3 regions of the Streptomyces sp. NPDC050504 genome follow, and region 1 is predicted to be linked to each of the others. Evidence: predicted binding sites of a transcription regulator. Region 1 holds the regulator's gene; each other region holds the start of a gene.
The links. Region 1 encodes HrcA, which represses chaperone genes, less so after heat shock. Its sites were predicted from a motif close to TTNGCACTCNGNNNNNCNGAGTGCNAA; they were not measured.
Positions count from the first base shown of each region.

Region 2: the regulator HrcA is predicted to act here: its motif matches at 5,382-5,408, upstream of groES (co-chaperone GroES).
Region 3: the regulator HrcA is predicted to act here: its motif matches at 6,749-6,775, upstream of groL (chaperonin GroEL).

Region 1 is NZ_JBITHO010000002.1:765,378-775,621, reverse strand. Features, by position in the region: gene ACIBNE_RS09260 (PfkB family carbohydrate kinase) at 1-1,057, opposite strand, end outside; gene ACIBNE_RS09255 (ribonuclease Z) at 1,119-2,024, opposite strand; gene ACIBNE_RS09250 (histidine triad nucleotide-binding protein) at 2,040-2,399, opposite strand; gene ACIBNE_RS09245 (hypothetical protein) at 2,491-3,081, opposite strand; gene ACIBNE_RS09240 (16S rRNA (uracil(1498)-N(3))-methyltransferase) at 3,166-3,918, opposite strand; gene ACIBNE_RS09235 (nitronate monooxygenase) at 3,915-4,982, opposite strand; gene dnaJ (molecular chaperone DnaJ) at 5,121-6,260, opposite strand; gene hrcA (heat-inducible transcriptional repressor HrcA) at 6,261-7,277, opposite strand; gene ACIBNE_RS09220 (MBL fold metallo-hydrolase) at 7,466-8,200, shown strand; gene ACIBNE_RS09215 (DUF3097 domain-containing protein) at 8,211-9,020, shown strand; gene hemW (radical SAM family heme chaperone HemW) at 9,158-10,244, opposite strand, start outside.
Region 2 is NZ_JBITHO010000005.1:666,224-676,467, forward strand. Features, by position in the region: gene ACIBNE_RS21945 (LysR family transcriptional regulator) at 1-597, opposite strand, end outside; gene ACIBNE_RS21950 (MOSC domain-containing protein) at 678-1,346, shown strand; gene ACIBNE_RS21955 (SDR family NAD(P)-dependent oxidoreductase) at 1,356-2,129, shown strand; gene ACIBNE_RS21960 (hydroxyacid dehydrogenase) at 2,150-3,136, shown strand; gene groL (chaperonin GroEL) at 3,204-4,826, opposite strand; gene groES (co-chaperone GroES) at 4,926-5,234, opposite strand; gene ACIBNE_RS21975 (polysaccharide deacetylase family protein) at 5,511-6,362, opposite strand; gene ACIBNE_RS21980 (polysaccharide deacetylase family protein) at 6,359-7,339, opposite strand; gene ACIBNE_RS21985 (methyltransferase domain-containing protein) at 7,422-8,606, shown strand; gene ACIBNE_RS21990 (polysaccharide deacetylase family protein) at 8,670-9,527, opposite strand; gene ACIBNE_RS21995 (hypothetical protein) at 9,616-9,864, opposite strand; gene tsaD (tRNA (adenosine(37)-N6)-threonylcarbamoyltransferase complex transferase subunit TsaD) at 9,876-10,244, opposite strand, start outside.
Region 3 is NZ_JBITHO010000002.1:525,558-535,801, reverse strand. Features, by position in the region: gene ACIBNE_RS08220 (extracellular solute-binding protein) at 1-135, shown strand, start outside; gene ACIBNE_RS08215 (DUF3263 domain-containing protein) at 219-566, shown strand; gene otsB (trehalose-phosphatase) at 637-1,470, shown strand; gene ACIBNE_RS08205 (trehalose-6-phosphate synthase) at 1,637-3,040, opposite strand; gene ACIBNE_RS08200 (glucosyl-3-phosphoglycerate synthase) at 3,119-4,057, opposite strand; SAM riboswitch class I at 4,222-4,349, shown strand; gene thrC (threonine synthase) at 4,367-5,659, shown strand; gene ACIBNE_RS08190 (MoaD/ThiS family protein) at 5,695-5,973, shown strand; gene ACIBNE_RS08185 (cold-shock protein) at 6,393-6,596, shown strand; gene groL (chaperonin GroEL) at 6,939-8,561, shown strand; gene ACIBNE_RS08175 (alanine/glycine:cation symporter family protein) at 8,791-10,236, shown strand.

The sequences.
Region 1 (10,244 bases):
CCTCGGGCAGCAGCCCCGCGAGGAAGGCGTAGCGCCGCAGCGCCGCCGGGTCCTGGCCCTCGCAGTGGGTGACCCGCTGCCACCAGGCGGCAATCTCGGCCCAGCCCGGCGCGGAGAGCGAGCCGCCGAACTCCTGCACCGACAGGGCGGCGGTGAGCCCGCCGAAGGCGAGCCGGTCGGCCAGCGGCCAGCCCGCGAGGGTGCCGGTGACGAAACCGGCCACGAACACGTCGCCCGCACCCGTCGGGTCCAGCGCCTCCACGGCGATGGCGGGCACGTCGGCGGTCTCGCCGGTCCGCGCGTCCACCGCGTACGCCCCTTCCGTGCCCATGGTGACCACGGCGACCGGCACCCGCTCGGCGAGCGCGCGGGCCGCGGCGCGGGGGCAGCTGGTGCGGGTGTAGCGCATCGCCTCCTCGGCGTTGGGCAGGAACGCCTCGCAGTGCGCCAGGTCGGTGAGGCCGTCCAGGTCCCAGCGCCCGGTGTCGTCCCAGCCCACGTCGGCGAAGATCCGGGCGCCGCGCGCGGCGGCCGCCGCGATCCACTCCTGGGGCCGCCCCTGTTCCAGCGAGGCGATCGCGGCCCGGGAGCGCGGCGGACAGTCGGGGGTGGGGGCGCCGTCCGGGTCGGGGGCGTCGTGGCCGTGCGAGACCATCGTGCGCTCGCCCTCGTACGCCATGGAGACGGTGACGGGCGAGTGCCAGCCGGGCACGGTGCGCGACTGCGTCAGGTCGATGCCCTCGCCCTGTTCCAGCGCGTCCCAGCAGTACTCGCCGTAGTGGTCGTCGCCGAAGGCCGCCGCGAGCGAGGTGCGCAGGCCGAGCCTGGCCAGCGCGGTCGCCATGTTGGCGACGCCGCCGGGGCTCGATCCCATGCCGCGCGCCCAGGACTCGGTGCCCCGCACGGGCGCCCCGGCGAGGCCGGTGAAGATGATGTCGAGGAAGACCGTGCCGGTGAGGTAGACGTCGCACGGCGGGTCCTGGGGCGTGCGCAGCCCGGCGAGCGGGTCCAGGCACGTCGTCTGCCGGTCGGTCGGGCTGGCGGTTCTGGCGCTCACTGGGCACTCCCCGGTCGTCGCAGGTCAGGTCAGTGTGCCTGATGCCGCCCCGTGCGCGGCCTCAGACCCGCTTGGGGACGGCGACGCGCATCAGGTCCGCCGCGACGGTCAGTTCGCCCTCGTAGCCCGCCGCCCTCGCCTGCCGTTCGAACTCCCCCGGGTCGCCGTAGCGCTGCGAGAAGTGCGTCAGGACGAGGTGGCGCACGCCCGCGTCGCGGGCGACGCGGGCCGCCTGGCCCGCGGTGAGGTGGCCGTGGTCGACGGCGAGCCGTTCGTCCTCGTCGAGGAAGGTCGACTCGATCACGAGCAGGTCGCAGCCCTCGGCGAGGGCGTGCACGCCGTCGCAGAGCCGGGTGTCCATGACGAACGCGAAGCGCTGTCCGCGCCGCTCCTCGCTGACCTGGTCGAGCGTGACGCCGCCGACGGCGCCCTCGCGCTGGATGCGGCCGACGTCGGGGCCCGCGATGCCGTGCTCGGCGAGCTTCTCGGGCAGCATCCGGCGGGCGTCGGGCTCGACGATCCGGTAGCCGTAGGACTCGACGGGGTGCGAGAGCTTCCGCGTTTCGAGGGTGTACGAGGCGGTGGTGGCCAGCGTCCCCTCGGCGTCGACGGGGGCCTCGGTGATGTCGACGCTCTCGCGGTACGCGGTGGCGTACCGCAGCCGCTCGAAGAACCGCTGTCCGCTCGCCGGGTAGTGCGCGGTGACCTGGTGCGGGACCTGGTCGAGGTTGATGCGCTGGATGACTCCGGCGAGGCCGAGGGAGTGGTCGCCGTGGAAGTGCGTGACGCAGATCCGGTGGATGTCGTGGGCCGCGACCCCGGCGGACAGCATCTGCCGCTGGGTGCCCTCGCCCGGGTCGAAGAGGAAGCCCTGGCCGTCCCAGCGCAGGAAGTAGCCGTTGTGGTTGCGGCGGCGGGTGGGCACCTGGCTCGCGGTGCCCAGCACCACCAGTTCGCGTGCGGACAAGGTGGCTCTCCCCGCCTATCCGGGGGGCCAGTTGAGGCCGCGGCCGCCCAGGACGTGGGCGTGCGCGTGGAAGACCGTCTGGCCCGCTCCCGCGCCGGTGTTGAAGATGATCCGGTAGCCGCTCTCCTCGACCTTCTCGTCGACGGCGACCTGACCCGCCTCGCGCAGCACGTCGGCGGCGACGGACGGCTCGGCGGCGGCGAGCGAGGCCGCGTCCGGGTAGTGGGCCTTGGGGATGACCAGGACGTGCGTGGGCGCCTGGGGGTTGATGTCGCGGAAGGCGAGCGTCGTCCCGGTCTCGCGGACGACGGTGGCCGGCACCTCACCGGCGACGATCTTGCAGAACAGGCAGTCGGCCTGCGGTTCTCCTGCCACGGTGCGGGGCTCCTAGCGGACGGGTGCACGGTGATACGCGGTTACGTGTCCGCATGCTATAGGCCGGAGATCACCGGGTGGGCCGTACGTCTCACTTCCCCGGCCACCGCGTCTCGGTGACCGTGACGGTCACCGTGGAGCGGGGACGGCCGTCGCCGTCGTCGTTGCCGTCGTCGGACGGGCGCGGCCGGTAGGTGGCCCGCGGGGTGGTCCCGGAGTCGCCCGCGCAGTTGCCCAGCACGTTGGCCCGGAAGACCGTGCGGCCCGCGACCTTGGCGGTCAGGTCGCCGCGCACGCAGCGGCCCTCGCGCTCCTCGGTCACCTTGCCGGTGATGGTGATGTCCTGGTCGCGGTCGGTCTTGCCGTTGCAGTCGACCACGGCGACCTGGCGGCCCGAACGGCTGGGCGACGCCTTGCTGTTGGCGTTCGCCGCGCTGCCGTTGCGGTTGCCGTTGCCGTTGCCGTTGCTGCCGCCGTTGATCTCCGCGGTGCAGCTCAGCCACCGCACGCCGACCCCGTCCCGCTCCAGCGCCTTGGTCCCGGCCTGGTCGGTGGTGATCGCCACGGCGGCCGAGCTCATGCCGCCGACCGGGTCGCACGCCGAAAGACCCGTCACCGCGGCGGCCGCGACGCCGAGCGCGGCCAGAACGCGACGGTTCCGTACTCGCCTCAATGCCCGCATACGGGGCAGGATCCCACCACGCACTCGCATCGCGGTAGACCACTTGCGGCCACTCCGACGGGCGGCCGGGAGCCGTACGGCGGACTACGCCCAGCGCCCCGTGCGCCCCAGCAGCAGGGCGACGGCCGCCGTGCCCGCCGTCGAGGTGCGCAGCACGCTCCTGCCGAGCCGGTGCGCGGCGGCGCCCGCCTCGGCGAACGCCGCCAACTCCTCGGGGGAAACGCCCCCTTCGGGCCCGACGACCAGCACGATCTCGCCCTTCGCGGGCAGTTCGGCGGTGGCGAGCGCGGCACTCGGGTAGTCGCGGTCCTCGTGCAGTACGGCGGCGAAGTCGGCGTTGGCCAGAAGTGCCGCAACCTCCTTGGTGCTCGCTGCGTCCGGTCCGGTCGGGAACTCGGGGAACCGCACGCGGCGCGACTGCTTGCCCGCCTCGCGCGCGGTGCCCCGCCACTTGGCGAACGACTTGGCGGCCCGCTCCCCGCGCCACTGCGTGACGCACCGCGACGCGGCCCACGGCACGATCGCGTCGACCCCGGTCTCCGTCATCGTCTCCACGGCCAGCTCGCCCCGGTCGCCCTTGGGCAGCGCCTGCACGACGGTGATCCGGACCTCGGGCGCGGGCTCCTCGTGCACCGCGCGCACGTCCAGGGAGAGCCGGTCCTTGCCCTCGGCGGCGGCGACCGCGGCCTCGGCCCACTGTCCGGCGCCGTCGGTGAGCACGACCTCCTCGCCCGCCCTGAGCCGCTTCACGGAGACGGCGTGCCGCCCCTCGGGCCCGTCGAGCAGGAAGGGACCGGCGGCAGGCACCCGGTCGACGACGAAGACGGGAGCGGTCACTTGGCACCTCCGGTGGCGAACCGGGCGCGCGCCGCGTCCAGTTCGGTGGCGAGCACCTCGACGAGGCGCCCCGCGGGCAGCTTGCGGGCCATGCGGTGGCCCTGTCCGGCCCACAGCGACATGCCCTGGGCGTCACCGGCCCTGGCCGCGGCCCCGCGCAGCCCGCTGGTCAGCCGGTGCACCTGCGGGTAGGCGGCGGGGGCGTGCCTGCCGTGCTCGCGCACGAAGCGGTTGACGAGGCCGCGGGCGGGGCGGCCGGAGAAGGCGCGGGTCAGCTCGGTCCGTACGAACAGCGGGTTGGTCATGGCCTGCTTGTGCAGGTCGTGCGCGGCGGACTCGGGGCAGACCAGGAACGCCGTGCCGAGCTGTGCGGCGTCGGCGCCCGCCGCGAGGACGGCCGCTATCTGCGCGCCGCGCATCAGTCCGCCGGTGGCGAGGATCGGCACCTGGACGGTCTCGCGGACCTGCGGGACGAGGGAGAGCAGCCCGATGCCGGAGCCGTCGGTCTGCGGGTCGTCGCGGTGCGTGGACTGGTGGCCGCCCGCCTCGATGCCCTGGACGCACACCGCGTCGGCCCCCGCCCACTGCGCGGACTGGGCCTCTTCGGGCGTGGTGACGGTGACGATCGTGTACGTGCCGACGCGGGCGAAGGCGTCGAGGGTGTCGCGCGAGGGGCAGCCGAAGGTGAAGGAGACGACCGGCACGGGGTCCTCCAGCAGGACGGCGACCTTGGCGTCGAACTCGTCGTCCCCACCGCCCTCGGGGTCGCCGAGCGGGGCCTCGTACGCCCGGGACTCACCGGCGAGCCGCCGGCGGTACGCGTCGACGGCCGCCGGGTCGGCGGGCTCGGTCTGCGGCATGAAGAGGTTCACGCCGAAGGGCTTGGGCGTGAGCCCGCGCACCTCCGCGACCTCCTTGCGCACGGCCTCCGCGGTCTTGTACCCGGCGGCCAGGAAGCCGAGGCCGCCCGCCCCCGACACGGCGGCGGCGAGCGCCGGGCAGGAGGCGCCGCCGGCCATGGGTGCCTGCACGACGGGGTACCGGCAGAGATCGGTCAAGAACATGTACGAATCGTCCCACAGCCACTACGGGACGCCGCCGCGCCCACCACGCACCGTGCCCGCCCGTTCCGCCGAGGGGCGGAGCGGACGGGCACGGGGTGAATCAGCTCACGTACGGCTCACGTACGGCTTACATACGGCTCACGTACGGCCGTTGAAGGCGTCCTTCAGCCGGGAGAACAGCCCCTGCTGGCCGGGCTGGAACTGGCCCGTGGGCCGCTCCTCGCCGCGCAGCTTGGACAGCTCCCGCAGCAGCCGCTCCTGCTCGGGGTCGAGCTTGGTGGGCGTCTGGACCTCGACGTGCACGATCAGGTCGCCGCGGCCGTTGCCCCGCAGGTGCGTGACGCCTCGGCCGTGCAGCGGGATCGACTGGCCGGACTGGGTGCCGGGCCTGATGTCGACCTCCTCCACGCCGTCCAGCGTCTCCAGCGGGCACTTGGTGCCGAGCGCCGCCGCCGTCATGGGGATGGTGACCGTGCAGTGCAGGTCGTCGCCGCGCCGCTGGAACACCGAGTGCGGCAGTTCGTGGATCTCGACGTACAGGTCGCCCGCGGGGCCGCCGCCGGGGCCGACCTCGCCCTCGCCCGCGAGCTGGATCCGCGTGCCGTTGTCGACGCCCGCCGGGATCTTCACGGTCAGCGAGCGGCGCGAGCGCACCCGCCCGTCGCCCGCGCACTCCGGGCACGGGGTCGGCACGACGGTGCCGAAGCCCTGGCACTGCGGGCACGGCCGCGAGGTCATGACCTGGCCCAGGAAGGACCGGGTGACCTGCGAGACCTCACCGCGGCCGCGACACATGTCACAGGTCTGCGCGGAGGTCCCGGGCGCGGCGCCCTCACCGGAACAGGTCGTACAGACGACCGCGGTGTCGACCTGGATCTCCTTGGTCGTGCCGAAGGTCGCCTCGTTGAGGTCGATCTCCAGCCGGATCATGGCGTCCTGGCCGCGCCGCGTGCGCGAGCGGGGCCCGCGCTGCGACGCCGTGCCGAAGAAGGCGTCCATGATGTCGGAGAAGTTGCCGAAGCCACCGGCGCCGAAGCCACCGGCACCCGCGCCGCCGCTGGCGGACAGCGGGTCGCCGCCGAGGTCGTAGACCTGCTTCTTCTGCGGGTCCGACAACACCTCGTAGGCGGCGTTGATCTCCTTGAAGCGCTCCTGCGTCTTCGGGTCCGGATTCACGTCCGGGTGAAGCTCGCGCGCGAGGCGCCTGAAGGCCTTCTTGATCTCGTCCTGCGATGCGTCGCGGCGCACGCCGAGTACGGCGTAGTAGTCCGTGGCCACTTACGACTCCGCCAGGATCTGTCCGACGTAACGTGCCACTGCGCGTACCGCTCCCATCGTTCCGGGGTAGTCCATGCGGGTCGGTCCGACCACGCCGAGTTTGGCGACTGCCTCGTCGCCCGAACCGTAGCCGACCGCGACGACGGACGTGGAACTGAGCCCCTCGTGGGCGTTCTCGTGCCCGATGCGTACGGTCATGCCGGAGTCCGTTGCCTCGCCGAGCAGCTTCAACAGCACGACCTGCTCCTCCAACGCCTCCAGCACGGGCCGGATCGTCAGCGGGAAGTCGTGCCCGAAGCGGGTGAGATTGGCGGTGCCGCCGATCATCAGCCGCTCCTCGGTCTCCTCGACGAGGGTTTCCAGCAGGGTCGCGAGGACCGTCGAAACGGTTCCCCGGTCGTCCGCCTCGAAGGATTCGGGAAGGTCCTGCACCAGCTGCGGCACGTCCGCGAAGCGGCGGCCCACGACCCGGCTGTTGAGCCGGGCCCGCAGGTCCGCGAGCGCGCTCTCGCCGAACGGCGCGGGACAGTCGACCATGCGCTGCTCGACCCGGCCCGTGTCGGTGATCAGCACCAGCATCAGCCGGGCGGGAGCCAGCGACAGCAGCTCCACGTGGCGCACGGTCGAGCGGGTCAGCGAGGGGTACTGCACCACGGCGACCTGCCGGGTGAGCTGCGCGAGCAGCCGTACCGTGCGCCCCACGACGTCGTCCAGGTCGACGGCGCCGTCCAGGAAGTTCTGGATGGCGCGCCGCTCGGGCGACGTCATCGGCTTGACCCCGGCGAGCCGGTCCACGAAGAGCCGGTAGCCCTTGTCGGTGGGGATCCGCCCCGCGCTGGTGTGCGGCTGGGCGATGAACCCCTCGTCCTCCAGCACGGCCATGTCGTTGCGGACGGTGGCCGGGGAGACGCCGAGGTTGTGGCGCTCGGTGAGGGCCTTGGAGCCGACCGGCTCCTCCGTGCCCACGTAGTCCTGGACGATGGCGCGCAGCACTTCGAGTCTGCGTTCGCTGAGCACCGCGCACACCTCCAGCTGTTGGTCCCTTGGCACTCTGTGCGTACGAGTGCCAGCAAATCCTGACCGTCAGTGTACGGCCGACGGGTACGCCCGTAGCAAGGCCGGTCTCACGGGCGGGCCCGCGCGGCCGCCACCGTTCCCCCGTCCGTGCCCGTGTCCGTCGCCGTGTTGCCGATAGCGTCGCCGCCATGGACATCCGTTGGGAAGACTCCGGCTGGGAACGGCTCGGTGACGGTATCGGCAGGCGGCGGCTGCCGGTGTGGGACGCGACCGCCGGTCTCGTGGTCGGCGAGGACGCGGTCCTGCTGTACGACACGGGGGCGACGCTCCGCGAGGGCGCGGAGATCCGCGCGCAGGCGCAGGCGCTGTGCGGGGGCCGCAGGGTGACGCACATCGCACTCAGCCATCCGCACTTCGACCACGTCCTGGGCACCGCGGTGTTCGCGGGGGCGCGGGTGTACGGGGCCGCGGGCATCGACCGGGTACTGGTACCGGGCTCCGAGCAGCTGCGCGCCTCGGCGGTGCGGCACGGGGTCGAAGGGGCGGCGGCGGCCGAGGCGGCGGACCTGCTGGTGGTGCCGCAGCAGGCGGTGGCCGACGAGTGGACGGTGCCGCTGGGCGGGGGCCGGGAGGTGCGGCTGGTGAACGTGGGCCCCGGGCACAGCGGCCACGACCTGGTGGCGCTGGTGCCCGGCGCGGCCGGTTCGCCCGCGGTGCTGTTCTGCGGCGACCTGGTCGAGGAGTCGGGCGAGCCGCAGGCCGGGGACGACGCGGTGGGGTCCCGCTGGCCTTCGGTCCTGGACCGGCTGCTGGAGCTGGGCGGCGAGGACGCGGTGTACGTCCCCGGGCACGGCGCGGTGGTCGACGCGGCGTTCGTCCGGCACCAGCGCGCTGAGCTGGCCAGGCGCTTCGCGGTGTCATAACGTCACGCGAATGCGCAGCTACAACCCCGATCTGACGCCCCCCTGGAAGAAGTCGCAGCCGGTGCCCGAGGTGGCGGCCGACGTGGACCTGGTGGTCGAGGAGGTGTCGACCGGCTTCTGCGGGGCGGTGATCCGCTGCGAGGCGGGGACCGTCACGCTGGAGGACCGCTTCGGCAAGCACCGGGTGTTCCCCCTGTCCCCCCGCGGCTTCCTCATCGACGGCAGGACGGTCACGCTGACCCGGCCCACGGGCGCGGCGCCCGCGCGCCCCACCCGTACGGCGTCCGGCTCGGTCGCCGTGCCCGGGGCACGCGCGCGCGTGGCGCGGGCGGGGCGGATCTACGTGGAGGGGCGGCACGACGCGGAGCTGGTCGAGCGGGTGTGGGGCGACGACCTGCGCGTCGAGGGCGTGGTGGTGGAGTACCTGGAGGGCGTGGACGACCTGCCCGCGATCGTCGCGGAGTTCGGCCCCGGTCCTGACGCGCGGCTCGGCGTCCTGGTCGACCACCTGGTGCCCGGCTCCAAGGAGTCCCGCATCGCGGAGGCGGTCACCAGCGAGTACGCGCTGGTGGTGGGGCACCCGTACATCGACGTCTGGGAGGCGGTGAAGCCGTCGTCCGTGGGCATCCCGGCGTGGCCGAGCGTGCCCAGGGGGCAGGACTGGAAGACGGGGGTGTGCGAGGCGCTGGGGTGGCCCCGGAACACCGGGGCGGCGTGGCAGCACGTCCTGTCGCGCGTCCGGTCGTACAAGGACCTGGAGCCGGAGCTGCTGGGCCGCGTGGAGGAGCTGATCGACTTCGTGACGGCACCGCGGGGGTAGGGGGCGGGGTGCGGGTTCCGCTGCGCGGGGCGTTCCCCACCCCGCCCCTTGCCCCTTCAGGGGCGGGGTGGGGTGCAGCCCGCCGGAGGCGAAACGCGGCGCACCCCCGTGCAACGGGACGCGCACCCCGCCCGGACCTAGTCCACCAAATCGCGTACCACCGCGTCCGCCAGCAGCCGCCCCCGCAGGGTGAGCACCGCCCGCCCCTCCGCGTGCGCCTCCGCGTCGAGCAGCCCCTCGTCGACGGCCGCCCGCGCGGCCGCCCGCCCCGCCTCCCGCAGCAGGTCGAGCCCGCACCCCTCCCGGAGCCGGAGCTCCAGCAGGACCCGCTCCACGCGCCTGTCCTCCGCGGAGAGGACCTCCCGCCCTGCCCCGGGCGACCGCCCCTCGCCCAGCGCCTGCGCGTACGCCCCCGGGTGCTTGACGTTCCACCACCGCACCCCGCCCACGTGCGAGTGGGCGCCGGGCCCCGCGCCCCACCAGTCCGCGCCGCGCCAGTACAGCTCGTTGTGCAGGCAGCGCCCCGCCTCGGAGGTCGCCCAGTTGGACACCTCGTACCAGGAGAACCCCGCCCCCGACAGGACCTCGTCCGCGATGAGGTACCGGTCCGCGTGCTCGTCGTCGTCGGTCATCGGCACCTCCCCGCGCCTGATGCGACGGGCGAGCCCCGTGCCCTCCTCGACGATCAGCGCGTACGCGGAGACGTGGTCGGGCCCCGCCCCGATCGCCGCGTCGAGCGAGGCCCGCCAGTCGTCGTCGCTCTCGCCGGGCGTGCCGTAGATCAGGTCGAGGTTGACGTGCTCGAAGCCCGCCGCCCGCGCCTCGGCCACGCACTCCTCGGGCCGCCCCGGCGTGTGCGTGCGGTCGAGGACCTTCAGCACGTGCTGCCGGGCGCTCTGCATCCCGAAGGAGATCCGGTTGAAGCCGCCCTCCCGCAGCTCCGCGAGGTAGGCGGGGTCCACCGACTCGGGGTTCGCCTCGGTGGTGATCTCGGCGTCCTCCGCGAGCCCGAACTCCTCGCGGACGGCCGCCAGCATCCGTACGAGGTCGGACGCGGCCAGCAGCGTCGGCGTGCCGCCGCCGACGAAGACCGTCCGCACGGGCCTGGGGTCGTCGCCGAGCACCTTGCGGGCCAGCCTGACCTCCTCGGTCAGCGTCGCCGCGTAGTTGTCGCGGGAGGCCAGCGCCCCGCCGCTGCCCCGCAGCTCGGTCGCGGTGTAGGTG
Region 2 (10,244 bases), on a different contig from region 1:
CCACGGCTCGTCGGCCAGCTCCGCGATGCCGACCGTCCCCGCCCCGGCCAGCCGGTGCCCCTCGGGGACCAGGCCGACCAGGCGGTCGTCCAGCAGCGGCCGCACCACGAGGTCCGCCCAGTCCTCCCGTTCCGCGCCCGTCGTCCCGTACCGGAAGGCGAGCGCGATGTCGCAGTCGCCCTCGCGCAGCATCTCGACCGAGCGCGGCGGCTCCGCGTCGACCAGGGACACGCGCGTGCCCGGGTGGGCGGCGCGCAGCGCGGCCAGCGCGGAGGGCACCAGCGTGGAGCTGCCGCTGGGGAACGACACCAGGCGCACCCGGCCCGCCCTGAGCCCCGCGATGGCCGCGACCTCCTCCTCGGCGGCGGTCAGCCCGGCGAGGATCCCCGCGGCGTGGCGCACCAGGGCCTCGCCCGCCTGGGTCAGCCGCATCTCGCGGCCCGTGCGGATCAGCAGGGGGGTGCCGGCCGACGTCTCCAGCGCCTTCATCTGCTGGCTGACGGCGGGCTGCGTACAGCCCAGTTCGCGCGCGGCGGCGGAGAAGGAGCCGGTGGCGGCGACGGCGCGCAGGACACGGAGGTGGCGGGCTTCGATCACCGTACGAGCATAAGCGAATCTTTGATCGACCGGGCGATATTGACGTGTGACTTTGGGGACGATCGGGTTAGCGTGCCGGTATGAAGCTTCTCAGTGTGAACGCGGGGCGACCCGCGGACGCGGATTTCACCGATGCTCCCGGCGGCCGGACCGCGATCGACAAGCGGCCCGTGGACGGGGCCGTACGGGTGACGGACCCCGGACCCGCCGGGGTGGGCGGCAGCGGGCTGGCCGGTGACGCCGTCTGCGACCTGCGGCACCACGGCGGGAGCGACCAGGCGGTGTACGCCTTCGCCCGCGAGGACCTGGACGTGTGGGAGGAGGAGCTGGGGCGGACGCTGGCCAACGGCGCCTTCGGCGAGAACCTCACCACCGTCGGCGTCGACGTGACCGGCGCGAAGCTGGGCGAGCGCTGGCGGGTCGGGGACTCCCTCGTCCTCGAAGTGACCAGCGGACGCATCCCCTGCCGGACGTTCCAGGGGCACATCGGGGAGAAGGGCTGGGTGAAGCGCTTCACCCAGCACGGCGTTTCGGGGGCGTACCTGCGCGTCGTCGAGCCGGGCGAGATCCGCGCCGGCGACCCGGTCGAGATCGTGCACCGGCCCGACCACGAGGTGACCGTCGCCGTCGCGTTCCGGGCCGCGACCGTCGAACGCGCCCTGCTGCCGCTGATGCTGACGATCGGTGAGGCGCCCCACCACAAGCTGATCGAGGACGCGAAGGCGTACGTGGCCAAGTACGGGCACTAACGTTCACGTATGACGACTGCACTGATCACGGGCTCCACGGCGGGAATCGGGGCGGCCTTCGCGCGCCGCCTGGCGAAGGACGGGCACGACCTGGTGCTGGTGGCCCGGGACACCGAGCGGCTGCGGGACCAGGCGACCGAACTCCACGACCGGCACGGCATCGAGGCCGAGGTGCTGACCGCCGACCTGTCGTCGGAGGACGGGATCGGTGCCGTCGAGGCGCGGCTCTCGGACCGCAAGAACCCCGTCGACCTGCTGGTCAACAACGCCGGGTTCGGCAACAAGGGCCGGTTCCTCGAAGTCTCCATGGCCGACGAGCTGACGATGCTGAAGGTGCACTGCGAGGCGGTGCTCAGGCTGACGAGCGCGGCGGCCTCCGTCATGGCGGAGCGCGGACGCGGCGGGGTCGTCAACGTCGCGTCCGTGGCCGCCTTCGTGCCGCGCGGCACCTACGGGGCGAGCAAGGCGTGGGTCGTGCAGTTCACCCAGGGCGCGGCCAAGGACCTGGCGGGCAGCGGGGTGCGGCTGATGGCGCTCTGCCCCGGATTCGTACGGACGGAGTTCCACCAGCGCGCCGGGATGGGCACCGACAACATCCCCGGCTGGATGTGGCTCGACGCCGACAAGCTGGTGGCCGCCGCGCTCACCGACCTGGCGCGGGGCAGGACGCTGTCGATCCCCGACCCCCGCTACAAGGCGCTGATGGGCGTCGTGAAGCTGGCCCCGCGCGGGCTGCTCGGCGGGGTCAGCTCGCGGGCGGGCCGCAAGTACGGCCCCAAGTGAGGCCGAACGTCCTGCTCGCGATGGGCTCCGGGGTCGCCGACCGGCTCTTCACCGACCGCCAGCTGGCTAGGCTCGCCGAGCTGTCGCGCACCGATCCGCGCCTGGTCGCCCACGACCTGACCGCGCCCACCCCGCCCGTCGCCGCGGCCCTCGCCGGGGCCGACGCCCTGCTCACCTGCTGGGGCGCGCCGCCGCTCACCGCCGACGTGCTCGCCGCCGCGCCCCGGCTGCGCGCCGTCGTGCACGCGGCGGGCTCGGTCAAGCAGCACGTCACGGACGCCTGTTGGGAGCGCGGCATCGCCGTGGCCTGCGCGGCGGGCGCCAACGCGCGGCCCGTCGCCGAGTACACGCTCGCCGCGATCCTCTTCGCCAACAAGCGCGTCCTGTCCTCCGCGCACCGCCACCGCGCCCTGCGCACCGCCCGCGACTGGCACGCCGAGTTCGAAGGGGCGGGCAACTACCGCCGTACGGTGGGCGTCGTCGGCGCCTCCCGCGTCGGGCGCCGGGTCATCGAGCTGCTGCGCCCCTTCGACCTGACGGCCCTGCTGTACGACCCCCACGTCACGGACGCCGAAGCCGCCGCGCTCGGCGTCGAGCGGGTGTCCCTGGACGAGCTCTGCGCGCGCGGCTCCGTGGTCTCGGTGCACGCGCCCGAGGTCCCGGAGACCCACCACATGATCGGCGCCCGGCAGTTGGCGCTGATGGCGGACGGCGCGACGCTGGTCAACACCGCGCGCGGCGCGCTGGTCGACGAGGCGGCGCTGCTGCCCGAGCTGGTCTCGGGCCGGCTGCACGCGGTCATCGACGTGACGGACCCGGAGCCGCCGGACCCCGCGTCGCCGCTGTACGACCTGCCGAACGTGCTGCTCACCCCGCACGTCGCGGGGTCGCTCGGCGGCGAGCTGCACCGCATGGCCGAGCACGCGCTGGACGAGCTGGAGCGCTTCGCGCACGGGCTGCCCTTCGCCGACCCGGTGCGGCCCCAGACGCTGGGGCACTCGGCGTAGCGGCGGGAACGCCGAGGCCCGGCGCCCCCTCGACGGGGACACCGGGCCTCGGTACCGAATCAGGCGATCAGTGCGAGTGACCGTGGCCGTGGCCGGCCTCGGCCTCGTCCTCTTCCTTCTTCTCGACGACCAGGGTCTCGGTCGTGAGCAGCAGGGAGGCGATCGACGCGGCGTTCTCCAGGGCGGAGCGCGTGACCTTGACCGGGTCGATGACGCCGGCCTTCACCAGGTCGCCGTACTCGCCGGTCGCGGCGTTGAAGCCCTGGCCCTTCTCCAGCTCCGCCACCTTCGAGGTGATGACGTAGCCCTCGAGGCCGGCGTTCTCGGCGATCCAGCGCAGCGGCTCGACGGCGGCGCGGCGGACCACGGCGACACCGGTGGCCTCGTCGCCGGTCTTGTCGAGGTTGCCCTCCAGGACCTTGACGGCGTGGACCAGCGCGGAGCCGCCACCGGAGACGATGCCCTCCTCGACCGCGGCGCGGGTCGCGGAGATGGCGTCCTCCAGACGGTGCTTCTTCTCCTTCAGCTCCACCTCGGTGGCGGCGCCGACCTTGATGACGCACACGCCGCCGGCCAGCTTCGCGAGGCGCTCCTGGAGCTTCTCGCGGTCCCAGTCGGAGTCCGTGGCGTCGATCTCGGCCTTGATCTGGTTGACGCGGCCGGCGACGTCCTCGGAGCTGCCGCCACCCTCGACGATGGTGGTGTCGTCCTTGGAGACGGTCACGCGGCGGGCGGTGCCCAGCACGTCCAGACCGGCCTGGTCGAGCTTGAGGCCGACCTCTTCGGCGATGACGGTGGCACCGGTGAGGGTGGCCATGTCCTGGAGCATCGCCTTGCGGCGGTCGCCGAAGCCGGGGGCCTTGACCGCGACGGCGTTGAACGTGCCGCGGATCTTGTTGACGACCAGGGTGGAGAGCGCCTCGCCCTCGACGTCCTCGGCGATGATCAGCAGCGGCTTGGAGCCACCGGCCTGGATGACCTTCTCCAGGAGGGGCAGCAGGTCCTGGATGGCGCCGATCTTGCCCTGGTGGATCAGGATGTACGGGTCGTCGAGGACGGCCTCCATGCGCTCCTGGTCGGTCACCATGTACGGCGAGAGGTAGCCCTTGTCGAAGGCCATGCCCTCGGTGAAGTCGAGCTCCAGGCCGAAGGTGTTGGACTCCTCGACGGTGATGACACCGTCCTTGCCGACCTTGTCCATGGCCTCGGCGATGAGCTCGCCGACCTGCTGGTCCTGGGCGGACAGCGCGGCGACGGCGGCGATGTCGGTCTTGTCCTCGATCGGGCGGGCGGTCGCGAGGAGGTCCTCGGACACGGCCTTGACCGCGGCGTCGATGCCCTTCTTCAGGGCGGCCGGGGAGGCGCCGGCGGCGACGTTGCGCAGGCCCTCGCGGACGAGCGCCTGGGCCAGGACGGTGGCGGTGGTGGTGCCGTCACCAGCGATGTCGTTGGTCTTGGTCGCCACCTCCTTCACCAGCTGGGCGCCGAGGTTCTCGTACGGGTCCTCGATCTCGACCTCGCGGGCGATCGTGACACCGTCGTTGGTGATGGTGGGGGCGCCGAACTTCTTGTCGATGACGACGTTGCGGCCCTTGGGGCCGATCGTCACCTTGACCGTGTCGGCAAGCTTGTTGACGCCGCGCTCAAGGGCGCGACGGGCGTCCTCGTCGAACTTCAGGATCTTCGCCATGGAGCTTTCTCAGTCCTCTCGAAAACGAACTGCGCCCCTGTCCGCCCGGCTGAATGGTTCGCAGGGGGCCAGGGGCGCAGATCAAAAAGCTGGGTGAAATTACTTCTCGATGATCGCGAGCACGTCGCGAGCCGAGAGGACGAGGTACTCGTCGCCGTTGTACTTCACCTCGGTGCCGCCGTACTTGCTGTAGAGCACGACATCGCCGACGGTCACGTCGAGCGGGAGGCGCTCGCCGTTCTCGAAGCGGCCCGGTCCCACGGCCAGGACGACGCCCTCCTGGGGCTTCTCCTTGGCGGTGTCCGGGATGACCAGGCCGGAGGCCGTGGTCTGCTCGGCGTCGAGCGGCTGGACCACGATGCGGTCCTCAAGCGGCTTGATGGCAACCTTGGAGCTGGCGGTCGACACGATCCGGTCTCCCCCTTCGGAGATCTCACGGGGTTAACTGTGCTGGGGTGGCGACCAGGTCGATCCGTCGTCGCGGGTGCCGGACCTGCCCGTCGCTGTGTTGGCACTCTCCAGTGGTGAGTGCCAGACCCGAGACTATGACCGCGATTAGCACTCGGTCAAGCGGAGTGCCAATCAACCACCCGTCACGGTGTCCCGGCGGGGCCTCGCGGCAGGCCCTTCCGGTACGGAGAACGCACCCGCGCACGGGCCGGTTCCACATCTGCCCCGCGAGACTCAGACGTAGTCCTCCAGACGCGCCACCGCGAAACCCTGCTCCTGGATGCGGCGCAGCATCCGGGTCGTCATCTCGGTGAGCGTCGTGCCCTTGAGCTCGGCCGGCCCCCTGAAGTGGGCCAGCACGATGTCGCCGGGGCGCAGCCGGGCGCCCTCGTCCGCGTACCGCATGTCGTGGATCTGCATCGAGGCCCGCCACAGCACCACCGCGTCGACGCCGCACGCGCGCGCCGCCCTGAGCGTGTCGCGGTCGTACGCGCCGTACGGCGGCCGGAACAGCCGGGGGCTCGTGCCGAAGCGGGCCTTCAGCCGGTCCTGCTGGCCGCAGATCTCGGCGCGCTGCCCCTCGTAGGAGAGCGTCCGCAGGTCGGGGTGGCTGACGGAGTGGTTCTGCACCGTCGCGCCCGCCGCGGACAGTCGGGCGAAGTGGTCGTAGCCGGACCTGGCCACGCTGTCCGTGAGGAACATGCTGATCGGGAGTTTCAGGTCCCCGACCATCCTGAGGAAGGCGGGATCGCGCTCCGCGCCGTCGTCGAAGGTGAGGAAGACGACCTTCTCGTCGGTCCGCACCCGGTCCAGTACGAAGGGCCCGGAGGGTTTGGCGCGCGGCGGCGCGGGGGGCGGGGCGAGCGGTTTCGCCAGCCCCCACGCGGCGTGCGCGGCGCGCCGGTCCGGTGCGCCCTGCGCCCCGGTCCCGGCCTTCCCCTCCGGGCTCACCGAGCCCTTCGGGCGGACGCTCTGCGCCGCCTTGCGGCCGATCCGTTCGATCGGGTCGACGGACTGCGCGCACCCCGAGAGGAGGAGCGCACCGGCTGCCAGCGTGCCGGCCAACAGCCGGTGCGCGCGGATCACAGATAGTCCTCCAGCTTCGCCACCGCGTAGCCCTTGTCGGTGATCGTCTTCATGACCCGGCGGATCATGTCGGGCATGGTGCCCTTCCAGTCCCCGCGGCCCCGGAAGTGCGTGAGGACGATGTCGCCGGGGTGCAGGTCCCGGTCCCACTCGCGCCACTCCATGTGGTCGGGGAACGCCTCGGCGGCCCACAGGGGCACGGCCTTCACGCCGCAGGACTGTGCGGCGCGCAGCGTGTCGGCGTTGTAGTTGCCGTAGGGCGGCCTGAAGAGGGTGGGGCGCTTGCCGTACCGCTTCTCGATGGTGTCCTGCTGTCCGCAGATCTCCCGGTGCTGCTGGGCGTAGGAGAGGGCGGGCATGTAGCGGTGGTTGAGGGTGTGGTTGTGGAGGGTGACGCCCCGGTCCTGCATCTTCTTGAAGTACGGGTAGTCCTCGCGGACCAGGTAGTCGCTGAGGAAGGCGCTGTACGGGATGGACAGCTCGGTCATCATCCGCAGCAGCTCGGGGTCCTTCTCGGCGCCGTCGTCGATCGTCAGGAAGACGACCTTGTCCTTGGTCGGGACGGTGGTGAAGACCGGCGGCAGGCCGGGGCCCGCGGAGAATCCCTCGCGCGTGGTGATGCTCGGCTTGACGGCGGGCGGCGGCGGGGCGGGCAGCGGGGTCTTGGCCAGGCCCCAGCGCCTGGCCGCGGCGACCCGCGCGGCCTGGGCGCGCGCCAGCTTCTCGGAGTAGGCGGCGAGGGCGCCCGCGGCGCCCTGCTCCGCCTGCTGTCCCGCGGCGGGCCCGGCGGGCCGCCGCTCGACGTCGCCGCCGGAGTCGCCCGACGCGCACCCGGCCGCGACGGTGGCGACGAGCAGGGCACAGAGCGCGGAGCGCAGGCCGCGGCCCCGTCCGGTGCGGGTCCGCACTGCCCCGGCGCGGCCCCGTACAGCGAGGCGCTTCGTCACAAACTGTTCCTTTTGTCGTACTAGCTGCATGGCGCCGCATCCTGTCAGCAGCAACCGCGACACCCCGGCCGACACCGCCGCCGGGCGCGGACCGTCCCCCGACTGGCTCACAATGGGTGGGGTGACCGCTCTCGACATCTTCCAGGCCCTGCTCACCGACGAGGGCCTGGAACTGCTCGCCTCGCTCCGCGACCACGACCCGTCCCAGGAGCTGGCCGTCGCCACCAGGCTCCGCCGCGAGCACTCCCCCGAGCTGGTCTCCGCGGCCATCGGACAGGCCAGGCTGCGGCAGCGGGCGGTCGCGAAGTTCGGCGCCGACGACGCGTACCGGATGTTCTTCACGCCGCACGGCGTCGAACAGTCCACCCGCGCCTCCGTCGGGGCCCACCGCGCGGCGCGCCTCAAGGAACAGGGCGTCACGAGCGTCGCCGACCTGTGCTGCGGCAACGGCGGCGACGCGATCGCGCTGGCCAGGGCCGGGATCTCGGTCCTCGCCGTGGACCGCGACCCGCTCACGGCCGAGGTGGCGCGCGCCAACGCGGCGGCGCTCGGCCTCGACGCCCTGATCGAGGTGCGCTGCGCGGACGTCACGGAGGTCGACCCCGAGCCGTACGACGCGGTGTTCGTGGACCCCGCGCGGCGCGGCGGGCGCGGCCGGATCTTCGACCCCGAGGCGTACTCACCGCCCCTTTCCTGGGCCGTGGAGACCGCTCTGGCGGCCCCGCGCGCCGCGCTGAAGATCGCGCCCGGCATCCCGCACGAGGCGGTGCCCGCGGAGGCCGAGGCGGAGTGGATCTCGGACGGCGGGGACGTCAAGGAGGCCGTGCTCTGGTTCGGCACGGCCCCGGGGCTGCGCCGCGCGACCCTGCTGCCGTCGGGCGCCGCGCTCACCGGGCGCGGACTGCCCGACCCGGAGGTCCGCGGAGTCGGGCGGTACCTGTACGAGCCCGACGGCGCCGTCATCCGGGCGCACCTGGTGGCGGAGGTCGCCGACGAACTGGACGGCGGGCTGGTCGACGAAACGATCGCGTACGTCACGGCGGACGAGCTGCGCCCCACTCCGTACGCCGCCGCCTACGAGATCACCGACGAGCTGCCGTTCAACATGAAGAAGCTCAAGGCCCTGCTGCGCGAGCGGGGCGTCGGCAACCTCACCGTGAAGAAGCGCGGCTCGGCGGTGGAGCCCGAGGAGGTCCGCCGCAAGGTCAAGCCGCAGGGCCCGGCGTCCGCGACGGTGATCCTCACGCGGGTCGCCGGAGCCCCGACGATGCTGATCGGCCGGCCGGTACGGGCCTGAGGCCCGGGGTCCCGAGGCCTGGGTCCCGGGTCCCGGGTCCCGGGTCCCGGGTCCCGGGTCCCGTCAGACGTAGTCCTCCAGGCGGGCCACCGTGAAGCCCTGTTCCTGGATGTGGCGCAGCATGTTCGCGGTCATCTCGGTCATCGAGGTGCCCTTCAGCTCGCCCGGTCCCCGGAAGTGCGCGAGCACGATGTCACCGGGGCGGAGCTTCTTGCCGGGCAGCTGGTACTGCATGTTCGTGATCTGCATGGACTCGCGCCACAGCACGATCGCCTCGATGCCGCACTGTGCGGCGGCCGCACGGGTGTCCTCGTTCCAGTTCCCGTAGGGCGGGCGGAGCAGGCGCGGGGCGGAGCCGTACTCCTTCTTCAGCTTCTCCTGCTGTCCGCAGATCTCCCGCTTCTGCGCGGCGGCGCCGAGGGTGCGGAGGTTGGGGTGGCCGACGGTGTGGTTCTGGACGCCGTTGCCGAGCTGGGCCAGCGGCTTGAAGTAGCCGTAGTCGCTGCGGATGTTGGCATCGGTCAGGAACATCGAGAAGGGGACCTTCAGCTCCCGCATCATCCCGACGAACTTCGGGTCCTTCTCGGCCCCGTCGTCGAAGGTGACGAAGACGACCTTCTCCTTGGTGGGTATCTCGCTGATCACCGGCACGGGCCCGCCCGGCGCCCGCTTCACCGGCTTCACCCGCGGCGGGGCGGGGGCGGGCGCGAAGGGCTTCAGGCCCCACTTGCGGTAGGCGGCGGCGTCCGCGTCTGCGTTCGCGGCCGCGTCCGCCTCGGGCGAGGCCTTCACGGGGACGCGGCGCTGCTCGTCCGCTCCGCGGGGCGCGGAGTCCGCCGGGCCGTCCGAGGGGCCGCCCACCGAGCAGCCGGATATGAGCAGGGCGCCGGCGAGCGCCACCACCGCGAGTTTCTTGCCCACCAGGGAACCTCATGTCTGAAAAGCGTCATCTGCTGCCCACTGCTTGATGGCAGATGCACCCTTCCGGTTCCCTCCGGCCGCGCCCGTCCTACCCCTCGCCCAGCGACTCGAACCGCCACCTGTGCACGGACCGGGCGATCAACCCGGCCTCCGGCTCCGGCAGTTCGGGCAGCTCGTCCTCGTACGCCGCGTCCCACCACGTGATGACCAGCACCCGGCCCTGCGGCGCCCGCAGCGTCTCCCGGCGCAGCGGCTCGCGCGCCAGCTCGCCGACCCGTGCGTGCGCCCACTCCAGGAGTTCCGCGCCGCGCCCCTCGGCGGCGCGGGCCTCCCACATCAGCGCGATGCTCACGAGTACAGGTTCTCCTTGCTGACCTCGTGCACGTGATCGTGATCATGACCGTGGGAGTGGCCGTGCCCGTGGGAGTGCCCCGGCACGTGCGGGTCCGTCACCGGCAGCGAGGAGTCGGCCGACAGGTCCCAGTCGGACGCGGGCCTGTTGCGCGCCACCATCTCCGCGCCCAGCGCCGCCACCATCGCGCCGTTGTCCGTGCACAGCTTCGGCCGCGGCACGCGCAGCCGGATCCCGGCCCGCTCGCACCGCTCCTGGGCCAGCGCCCGCAGCCGCGAGTTGGCGGCCACGCCGCCGCCGATCATCAGGTGGTCGACGCCCTCGTCCTTGCAGGCCCGCACGGCCTTGCGGGTCAGCACGTCCAC
Region 3 (10,244 bases), 240 kb from region 1:
GGCAAGACGTCGTGGGCCCGGGTCCAGGAGCTGGTCAAGCGGGACATCGGCAGGACGGTGGAGCCGGGCGGCGACCCCAGGACGGTCCTCCAGGGCATCGCGAGGGCGGCGACGACCGCGGAGAACGCGGAGTAGGCGAGGAGTGGGCGCGGAGCGGGTGTGGGGCGGGTACGGAGCGGGTGTGGGGCGGGTGCGGGGCGCGGAGTAACTTGGCCGGTATGAACCCCGGCCCCGAGTCACCCGACCCCGCGCTTCCCGGGGAACCCCAGGCGCCCCCGGTTCCCCCAGAGGATCCGGCAGCTCCGGCGGATCCGGCAGCTCCGGCGGGCGGTCCCGGGGCGCGCGGGCTCTCCGGGCGGGAGCTCGGGGTGCTCGGGGTCGAGCGGGAGTCCTGGACCGGGCCGGGGGCCAAGGAGCGGGCCGTCAGGGAGCGGCTGGGGATGTCGCCCACCCGGTACTACCAGCTCCTCAACGCCCTCCTCGACGACCCCAGGGCCCTGGCGCACGACCCCGTCACCGTCAACCGGCTGCGGCGCGTGCGGGAGGCCAGGCGCGGACTCCGCTGAGCGGCGCCCCGGCCTGCCGGGTGGGGCGGTGCCATGGCCCTGTCCCCGCGGGCGCCGATAGGGTCGGCCCATGGGCAGCATCCCCTTCCTGGAACCGTCCACCCCCGCCGGCCGAGAGGCCCTCGCGGCGATCGTCGCCCGGCCCGGCCGCGCCGTCGTCGCACTCGACTTCGACGGCACCCTCGCGGAGGTCGTGCCCGATCCCGAACGGGCCCGCGCCCACCCCGGCACCGTGCCCGCGCTCGCCGCGCTCGCCCCGAAGGTCGCGTCCGTCGTCGTCGTGACCGGGCGCCCCGCGGGGGTCGCGGTGCGGTACGGCGGCTTCGCCGGGGTCGCGGGGCTGGAACACCTCGTCGTGCTCGGGCACTACGGCGCGGAGCGCTGGGACGCGGTGACGGGAGTGGTACGGGCGCCCGCGCCGCACCCGGGCGTCGCGTCCGTCCGGGCCGAACTCCCCGGATTCCTCGACCGGTTCGGGGCGTGGCGGGGCACCTGGATCGAGGAGAAGGGGCGGGCCCTCGCGGTCCACACCCGGCGCGCGGCCGAACCGCAGGCGGCGTACGAGGCGTTGCGGGGGCCGCTGGCCGAACTCGCCGCGCGGCACGGGCTGATGCTCGAACCCGGCAGGCTCGTCCTCGAACTGCGCCCGCCGGGGACGGACAAGGGCGTGGCGCTCGCGGAGTACCTCAAGGAGGCGGGCGCGGAGTCCGTGCTCTACGCGGGGGACGACCTGGGGGACCTGCCCGCGTTCGGGGCGGTGGAGAAGCTGAGGTCGGACGGACTGCCGGGGCTGCTGGTGGCGAGCGACACGGTGATCGCGGAGCTGGCCGCGCGGGCGGACGTGGTCGTGGACGGCCCCGCGGGGGTGGTCGATCTTCTGGAGGGCCTGGCGGCGAGGCTCTAGGGGGGGCCGCTGCGCGGGGCAGTCCCCACCCCGCCCCTTCCCGAAACCCTCCGGGGGCCCTGCGGGGCGGTGGGCACGTTGCGCGCGTGCCCCGCTCTCGCGCGGTTCCCCGCGCCCCCCGATGGGCGCGGTCTTCGGCGCCCCCGGGCCCCGTGAAGGCCCCGGCCTAGCTCGCCCCCGGGGCCTCCAGGGCCTTCAGCTGCTCCAGGAACCACTGCTGCGGCGGCAGCGCGGTGGCCGCCGCCACCAACCCCCGGTTCCGCCCCGCCCGCTCCTCCGCCCCCATCGACAGCGCCGCGTGCAACGCCTCCGCCGTCCCGCTCACGTCGTACGGGTTCACTCCCACCGCGTCCGCGCCCAGCTCCTCGTACGCCCCCGCCTCCCGCGAGAGCACCAGCGCGCACCCCTCGTCCGAGACGACCGGGATCTCCTTCGCGACCAGGTTCATCCCGTCCCTGATCGGGTTCACCAGCGCGACGTCCGCGATCCGGTACGCCGCCAGCGACCGTGCGAAGTCGTCCTTGACGTGCATCACGACGGGCGTCCAACTCGGCGTCCCGAAGGTGGAGTTGATGTCCGCGGCCACCCGCGCGACCTCCGCCGTGTACTCCCGGTACACCGCGAGGTCCTGCCGCGACGGATACGCGAACGCCACGTGCACCACGCGCCCGCGCCACTCCGGCCGCCTCTCCAGCAGCTCCCGGTACGCCAACAGCCCCCGCACGATGTTCTTCGACAGCTCGGTGCGGTCCACCCGTACGATCGTCCGCCGCGCCGTCCCGTCCCGCGCCGCGCCCACCTGCTCGCGCAGCGCCGCGATCCGCTCCTCCACGTCCGCCTCGCGCGAGCGCGCCCGCAGGAACTCCGCGTCCGCGCCGAGCCCGTGCACCCCGATCGCGGTCCCGCCGGTCCCGCCCGCCAGCGCCGTACAGCACGCGGTGAACGCGTCCGCCCAGCGGTGGGTCAGGAATCCCAGCCGGTCCGCGCCCAGCATGCCCCGCAGCAGCTGCTCCGCGACGTCGTCGGGCAGCAGCCTGAAGTAGTCGACGGGCGCCCACGGCGTGTGCGAGAAGTGGCCGATCCGCAGGTCGGGGCGGAGGGCGCGGAGCATGCCGGGCACCAGCGCCAGGTGGTAGTCCTGCACCAGCACCGACGCGCCCTGCCCCGCCTCCTGGGCCAGCGCGTCGGCGAAGGCGCGGTTGTACGCCTCGTACGCCGCCCACCGGCGCCGGAACTCCGCGTCGAAGACCGGTTCCCGCGGCGTCTGGTACAGCATGTGGTGGACGAACCAGAGCACCGAGTTCGCGATGCCGTTGTACGCGGCGGCGTGCACGTCGGGGTCGATGTCGAGCATCCGGACGCCGGGCTCGGCGGCGCCCGAGCGGACCGCCGCCCGGTCGCCGTCGGTCAGCGCCGAGCACACCCAGACCGAGCCGTCCGAGCCCACCGCGCTGAGCCCGGAGACCAGGCCGCCTCCGCCGCGGCGGGAGCGGAGGGTCCCGTCGCCGTCGAGGGAGTAGGTGAGGGGGCCGCGGTTGGACGCGACGAGGATCCGGGCAGCAGCAGCCATGTGCCGAAACCTAGCCCGTGGGGCTTCCCCCCAAACGTGGCGGCGCCCCGCCCCTCGCGGGGCGCCCCGCCCCGGGGGCTACGCGGCCCGGCGCTTCGCGTATTCCGGGACCTCCCGCATCGGCGGCCTCTCCTCCGTGTCCACGGCGTGCGTCCGCGGCACGAAACCGTCCTCCCCCCGCTCGAACTGCGTCAGCGCGGGCCGCACCAAGTGCCCCCGGGACAACCGCAGTTGCGCGGTCCGGTAGATCGCCGCCGCCATCCGCCCCAGCGCCTGGCTGTCCTGGTGGCGGTGGATCCGCACGCCCACGTCGACCTGTGCCAGCGCGTCGAGCCCGACCGTGTGCAGCGCGTCCACCAGCAGCCCCAGCTCCACTCCGTAACCGACGGGGAAGGGCAGCTGCTCCAGCAGCTCCCGCCGCGCCGCGTACTCACCGCCCAACGGCTGTACGAAACCCGCCAGTCGGGGCCAGTGGAGGTTCAGCAGCGGGCGCGCCACCAGCTCGGTGACCCGGCCGCCCTGACCTGCGGCGGCGCCGAACGGCCGGTCGTACATCGCCTTGACGAAGGAGACGTCGGGGTCGGTGAGGAGCGGCCCGACGATCCCGGACACGAAGTCCGCCGAGAAGTCCTTGAGGTCCGCGTCCACGAAGGCGACCACGTCCCCGGTCGTCACCAGGAGCGACCGCCACAGGACCTCGCCCTTGCCCGGCACGGCGGGCAGCGCGGGCAGGATCGCGTCGCGGTGCACCACCCGCGCGCCCGCCGCCGCGGCCACCTCCGACGTCCGGTCGGTCGAACCGGAGTCGATCACCACCAGCTCGTCCACCAGGGGGACCGCGTCGACCAGCTCCCGGCGGATGGTGCCGACGATCTCGCCGACCGTCTCCTCCTCGTTCAGCGCGGGCAGCACCACGCTGATTTTCGTGCCCCGCTTGGCGGCCATCAGGTCGCCCAGCGAACGGTCGGCCGCCGCCCAGGAACGCCTGGTCAGCCAGTGCTCCACCTCTTCGAGCACGTCCCGCACTCCCTGCTGTGTGATCGCCGTGTGACCCATCTCGCGGTCCGGACGGCTGTCTCGACCGTCCGGGGCTTCGGTTACAGTCTTGAACAACGCGAACGGCCACCGCATGTCGGGGGTCGGTACGCCGACAAACGCCCGAGCCCCGCTCGGTGCCACAGCGCTCATCCAGAGGGACAGAGGGAACGGCCCGTTGAAGTCCCGGCAACCCTCCCGCCGACCGCGAGGTAACGGTGGGGAAGGTGCCAATTCCGGCTCGTGGCGAAGCGCGTCACGAGGAAGATGAGGAGAAAGGGCCTCGCCATCATGGCTGTGCAGACCGTCGCGGAGAACACCACCGCCACCCCCGTAGACCTCGGCCCCGCCGTCGCGCTGTCCTGCCGCGAGTGCGGCGAGCGCTTCGAGCTCGGTCCGATCTTCGCCTGTCAGCTCTGTTTCGGACCGCTTGAGGTCGCCTACGACCTGCCCGTCGGGGACCCGGACGCGCTGCGCGCCCGGATCGAGGCCGGTCCGAACAGCATCTGGCGGTACGCGCCGCTGCTGCCGGTCCCCGCGGACGTCGCCGAGAAGCCGAACCTGAACCCGGGCCTCACCAAGCTGGTCAAGGCCGACAACCTCGCCCGCGAGCTGGGCGTCACCGGCGGCCTGTACGTCAAGGACGACTCCGGCAACCCGACGCACTCCTTCAAGGACCGCGTCGTGGCCATCGCCGTCGAGGCCGCCCGCGCCTTCGGCTTCACCACGCTCTCCTGCTCCTCCACGGGCAACCTCGCCGGTGCCGTCGGCGCCGCCGCCGCCCGCGCCGGCTTCCGCTCCTGCGTCTTCATCCCGCACGACCTGGAGCAGGGCAAGGTCGTCATGGCCGCGGTGTACGGCGGCGAGCTGGTCGGCATCGAGGGCAACTACGACGACGTCAACCGCTTCTGCTCCGAGCTCATCGGCGACCCGCTGGGCGAGGGCTGGGGCTTCGTGAACGTGAACCTGCGGCCGTACTACGGCGAGGGCTCCAAGACCCTCGCGTACGAGATCTGCGAGCAGCTCGGCTGGCGCATCCCGGACCAGATCGTCATCCCGATCGCCTCGGGCTCGCAGCTCACGAAGATCGACAAGGGTCTCCAGGAGCTGATCGGGCTCGGGCTCGTCGAGGACCGGCCGTACAAGATCTTCGGCGCCCAGGCGGAGGGCTGCTCGCCGGTGTCGACGGCCTTCAAGGCCGGTCACGACGTCGTACGGCCCCAGAAGCCGAACACCATCGCCAAGTCGCTGGCGATCGGCAACCCGGCCGACGGCCCCTACGTGCTCGACATCGCGCGCCGGACCGGCGGTGCGGTGGAGGACGTGAACGACGAGCAGGTCGTGGACGCCATCAAGCTGCTGGCCCGCACCGAGGGCATCTTCGCGGAGACCGCGGGCGGCGTGACGGTCGGCGTGACGCGCAAGCTCATCGAGGCGGGCGTGCTGGACCCGGCGCTCACCACGGTCGTGCTGAACACCGGCGACGGTCTGAAGACGCTGGACGCGGTGGCGGAGACGTCGCAGGCCACGGCGACGATCAAGCCGAGCCTGGACGCGTTCCGCGCGGCCGGCCTCGCGCACTGACAATCCCCCCAGCAGCAGGAACGGAGAAACCCGACATGAGCGTGAACGTCCGCATCCCCACCATCCTCCGCACCTACACCGGCGGTCAGTCCGAGGTCTCCGCCGAGGGCGCGACCCTCGCCGAGGTCATCGAGGACCTGGAGAAGAACCACGCGGGCATCGCCGCGCGCGTCCTGGACGACCAGGGGCAGCTGCGCCGCTTCGTGAACGTGTACGTGAACGACGACGACGTGCGGTTCGAGCAGGGCCTGGGGACCGCCACGCCGGACGGCGCGGGCATCTCGATCATCCCGGCGGTCGCGGGCGGCTGCTGAGCCGTTCCGCGGTACCTCAGAGTCACCGGCATTGCCCCCTCCGCGAGAGAAGCGGAGGGGGCAATTCTGCATGGTTGAAGGCGGTAGAGTTGGGAACTAACGCTTCCCTCGGGCGTGTTGTCGGCGCGTGAGTGCGCCCGGCGCACATGGGAAAGCGGCCTCGCTGCGACAAGAAGCAGCCAAAGTGCGCGTGCGATTTGCCCCTTGGGTCCCTGATGTCCGGGCCGACTTGCCCTGGAACATGGGGAGTTCTCCTCATTCGGCCGTTCGGTCATGCCCAGAATTCTCGTCCGATTGACCTGTTGCAGAGGGCAGTTGGGCAGATACATTCAGCCGCGGTCGACGCGTTCCGACGCAAGGTCTGACCCGGGTCCGCGAAGTGCGGTCCTGTGCAAGGGCCAGTAATAGGGGAGTTAGGCATGGCTCAGGGCACCGTCAAGTGGTTCAACGCGGAGAAGGGGTACGGCTTCATCGCGGTCGACGGTGGTGCGGATGTTTTCGTCCACTACAGCGCGATTCAGATGGACGGTTACCGCACCCTTGAAGAAGGTCAGCGAGTCGAGTTCGAGATCTCGCAGGGCCAGAAGGGTCCGCAGGCGGACATGGTCAAGCTCGCCGTCTGATCTCGGCGCGATCGGCCACCGGCGCGAATCGTTCCGTGGGCCCGCACTCCGTTGATACGGAGTGCGGGCCCACGCGCATGTCCGGGGGCCTTTCCCGGCGGTCCGCGAGGTCCCCGTCCCAGGGGGTTTAGGGGGGCGGATGTGGACACTCGCTTGCACTCGCATGGGTCGAGTGCTAATCATTGGCGTTAGCACTCTCCAGGTGAGAGTGACAGAACTTGGATCGGTTCGGTGAGGTCCGGACGCCGGGTGGGGCAGGGAACCACGCGGCGCGCGGGCCGTCCGTCGCGGGCACCGGGAGCGATCCGGAGCAATCCACCCCGTCCGGGAGGACCACTTCACATGGCCAAGATCATCGCGTTCGACGAGGAGGCCCGGCGCGGTCTCGAGCGTGGCATGAACCAGCTCGCCGACGCCGTCAAGGTCACCCTTGGCCCCAAGGGCCGCAACGTCGTCCTTGAGAAGAAGTGGGGCGCCCCCACGATCACCAACGATGGTGTGTCCATCGCCAAGGAGATCGAGCTGGAGGACCCGTACGAGAAGATCGGCGCCGAGCTGGTCAAGGAAGTCGCCAAGAAGACGGACGACGTCGCCGGTGACGGTACGACCACCGCGACCGTCCTCGCCCAGGCGCTCGTCCGCGAGGGCCTGCGCAACGTCGCCGCCGGCGCCAACCCGATGGCCCTCAAGCGCGGCATCGAGAAGGCCGTCGAGGCCGTCTCCGCCGCCCTGCTGGAGCAGGCCAAGGACGTGGAGACCAAGGAGCAGATCGCTTCGACCGCCTCCATCTCCGCCGCCGACACCCAGATCGGCGAGCTCATCGCCGAGGCCATGGACAAGGTCGGCAAGGAAGGCGTCATCACCGTCGAGGAGTCGCAGACCTTCGGTCTGGAGCTCGAGCTCACCGAGGGCATGCGCTTCGACAAGGGCTACATCTCGGCGTACTTCGCCACCGACATGGAGCGCATGGAGTCGGCTCTCGACGACCCGTACATCCTGATCGTCAACTCCAAGGTCAGCAACGTGAAGGACCTCCTTCCGCTGCTGGAGAAGGTCATGCAGTCCGGCAAGCCGCTGCTGATCATCGCCGAGGACGTCGAGGGCGAGGCCCTGTCGACCCTGGTCGTCAACAAGATCCGCGGCACCTTCAAGTCCGTCGCCGTCAAGGCCCCGGGCTTCGGCGACCGCCGCAAGGCCATGCTCCAGGACATCGCCGTCCTCACCGGCGGCACGGTCATCTCCGAGGAGGTCGGCCTCAAGCTGGAGAACGCCGGTCTCGACCTGCTCGGCCGCGCCCGCAAGGTCGTCATCACCAAGGACGAGACGACCATCGTCGACGGTGCCGGTGACAGCGAGCAGGTCCAGGGCCGCGTCAACCAGATCCGCGCCGAGATCGAGAACTCGGACAGCGACTACGACCGCGAGAAGCTCCAGGAGCGCCTGGCGAAGCTCGCCGGCGGCGTCGCCGTCATCAAGGCCGGTGCCGCGACCGAGGTCGAGCTCAAGGAGCGCAAGCACCGCATCGAGGACGCCGTCCGCAACGCGAAGGCGGCCGTCGAGGAGGGCATCGTCGCCGGTGGTGGCGTCGCGCTGCTCCAGGCCACGGCCGTCTTCGAGAAGCTGGAGCTCTCGGGCGACGAGGCGACCGGCGCCAACGCCGTGAAGCTCGCCCTGGAGGCCCCGCTCAAGCAGATCGCCGTCAACGGTGGCCTTGAGGGCGGCGTCGTCGTGGAGAAGGTGCGCAACCTGGCCGTCGGCCACGGTCTGAACGCCGCCACGGGCGAGTACGTCGACATGATCGCCGAGGGCATCCTGGACCCGGCGAAGGTCACGCGCTCCGCGCTGCAGAACGCCGCGTCGATCGCCGCGCTGTTCCTGACCACCGAGGCCGTCATCGCCGACAAGCCGGAGAAGGCGTCCGCCGCCGCTCCGGGCGGCATGCCGGGCGGTGACATGGACTTCTGAGCCTCCTCGCAGGCTCGGTAGGACCACGAGGGCGGCACTTCCCGTACAGGGAGGTGCCGCCCTTCGGCGTACCCGGAAAGGGGCGGGCCTGGGCAAACCCGTGCATGCTGTGAGAAGGACGACCCGCACCTTTCGCCCCGAGAGGACCAAAGGCCCTGTCACTGGCCGTAAGGCCCTTGTGAGACTTCAGCGACGCCGCCCCCTGCCCGCGACTCCGAGGTTCCGCCACGTGTCTTCCTTCGACTCACTGATCGTCGACGTCAACGACGTCTTCTGGACGTACCTGCTGATCCCGCTCGTCGTGGTCGCGGGGCTCTACTTCACGATCAGGTCCAAGGCCGTGCAGCTGAGGCTCTTCCCGGAGATGCTGCGCGTACTGAAGGATCCGGCGCCCGCGGGCAGGGACGGGCGCAAGGCCGTCTCCTCCTTCGGCGCGTTCACCATCTCCGCCGCCGCCCGCGTCGGCACCGGCAACATCGCGGGCGTCGCCACCGCCATCACGCTCGGCGGCGCGGGCGCGGTGTTCTGGATGTGGGCCATGGCCCTCGTCGGCGCCGCCTCCGCGTTCGTCGAGTCGGTGCTCGCCCAGCTCTACAAGGTCCGCGGCGCCGACGGCGAGTTCCGCGGCGGCCCCGCGTACTACATGCGCAAGGGCCTGGGGAAGCCCTGGCTGGGCGCCCTCTTCGCGGTCGTCATCACCGTGACCTTCGGCTTCGTCTTCAACGCCGTGCAGTCCAACACCATCACCGCCGTCGCGGGCGGCTCGCTGGGCGCCGCCGACTCGGACTGGTTCGCCCCCGTCTGCGGCCTCGTCGTCGCGGGACTCCTCGGGCTGGTGGTCTTCGGCGGCGTACGGCGCATCGCCTCGGTCACGCAGCTGCTCGTGCCCGTCATGGCCGTCTGCTACCTGCTCCTGGGCATCGCCGTCGTCGTCCTCAACGTCGAGGACGTCCCGCGCGTCCTCGCGGACATCGTCGGCGGCGCCTTCGGCGTGCGGGAGGTCGCGGGCGGCGCGGTCGGCGCGGCGATCCAGCACGGCATCAGGCGCGGCATGTTCTCCAACGAGGCGGGCCTGGGCTCCGCGCCCAACGCCGCCGCGACCGCCGACGTCACCCACCCCGTCAAGCAGGGCCTCGTACAGTCGCTCGGCGTCTTCTTCGACACGCTGCTGATCTGCTCGATGACCGCGTTCATCATCCTGACGACCAACCCCGAGCTGTCCGGCAGGCAGGGCGCCGACCTCACGCAGACCGCGCTGACGACCACGCTGGGCGGCTGGGCCGGGCACGCGCTGACCGCCATCGTCTTCATGCTCTGCTTCTCGACGCTGATCGGGAACTACTACTACGGCGAGTCCAACATCCGCTTCATGACGCGGCGCGCGTGGATCCTCCCCTCGTACCGCGTCCTGGTCCTGGTCACCGTCGTGCTCGGCGCGCTCGGCTCGGTGAGCGTGGTGTGGAACCTCGCGGACGTCTTCATGGGCGTGATGGCGCTGGTGAACCTGCTCTCGATCCTGCCGCTCTCGGCGGTCGCCCTCCGCCTCCTCGACGACTACCTCGCACAGCGCGCGGACGGCCTGGACCCGGTCTTCACCAACGACCGGCTGCCCGGCCTGCCCGGCACCTCGGAGTGCTGGGACCGGGAGGGCGCGCGGGAGGACGCGCGCGTCTAGGCACGGGT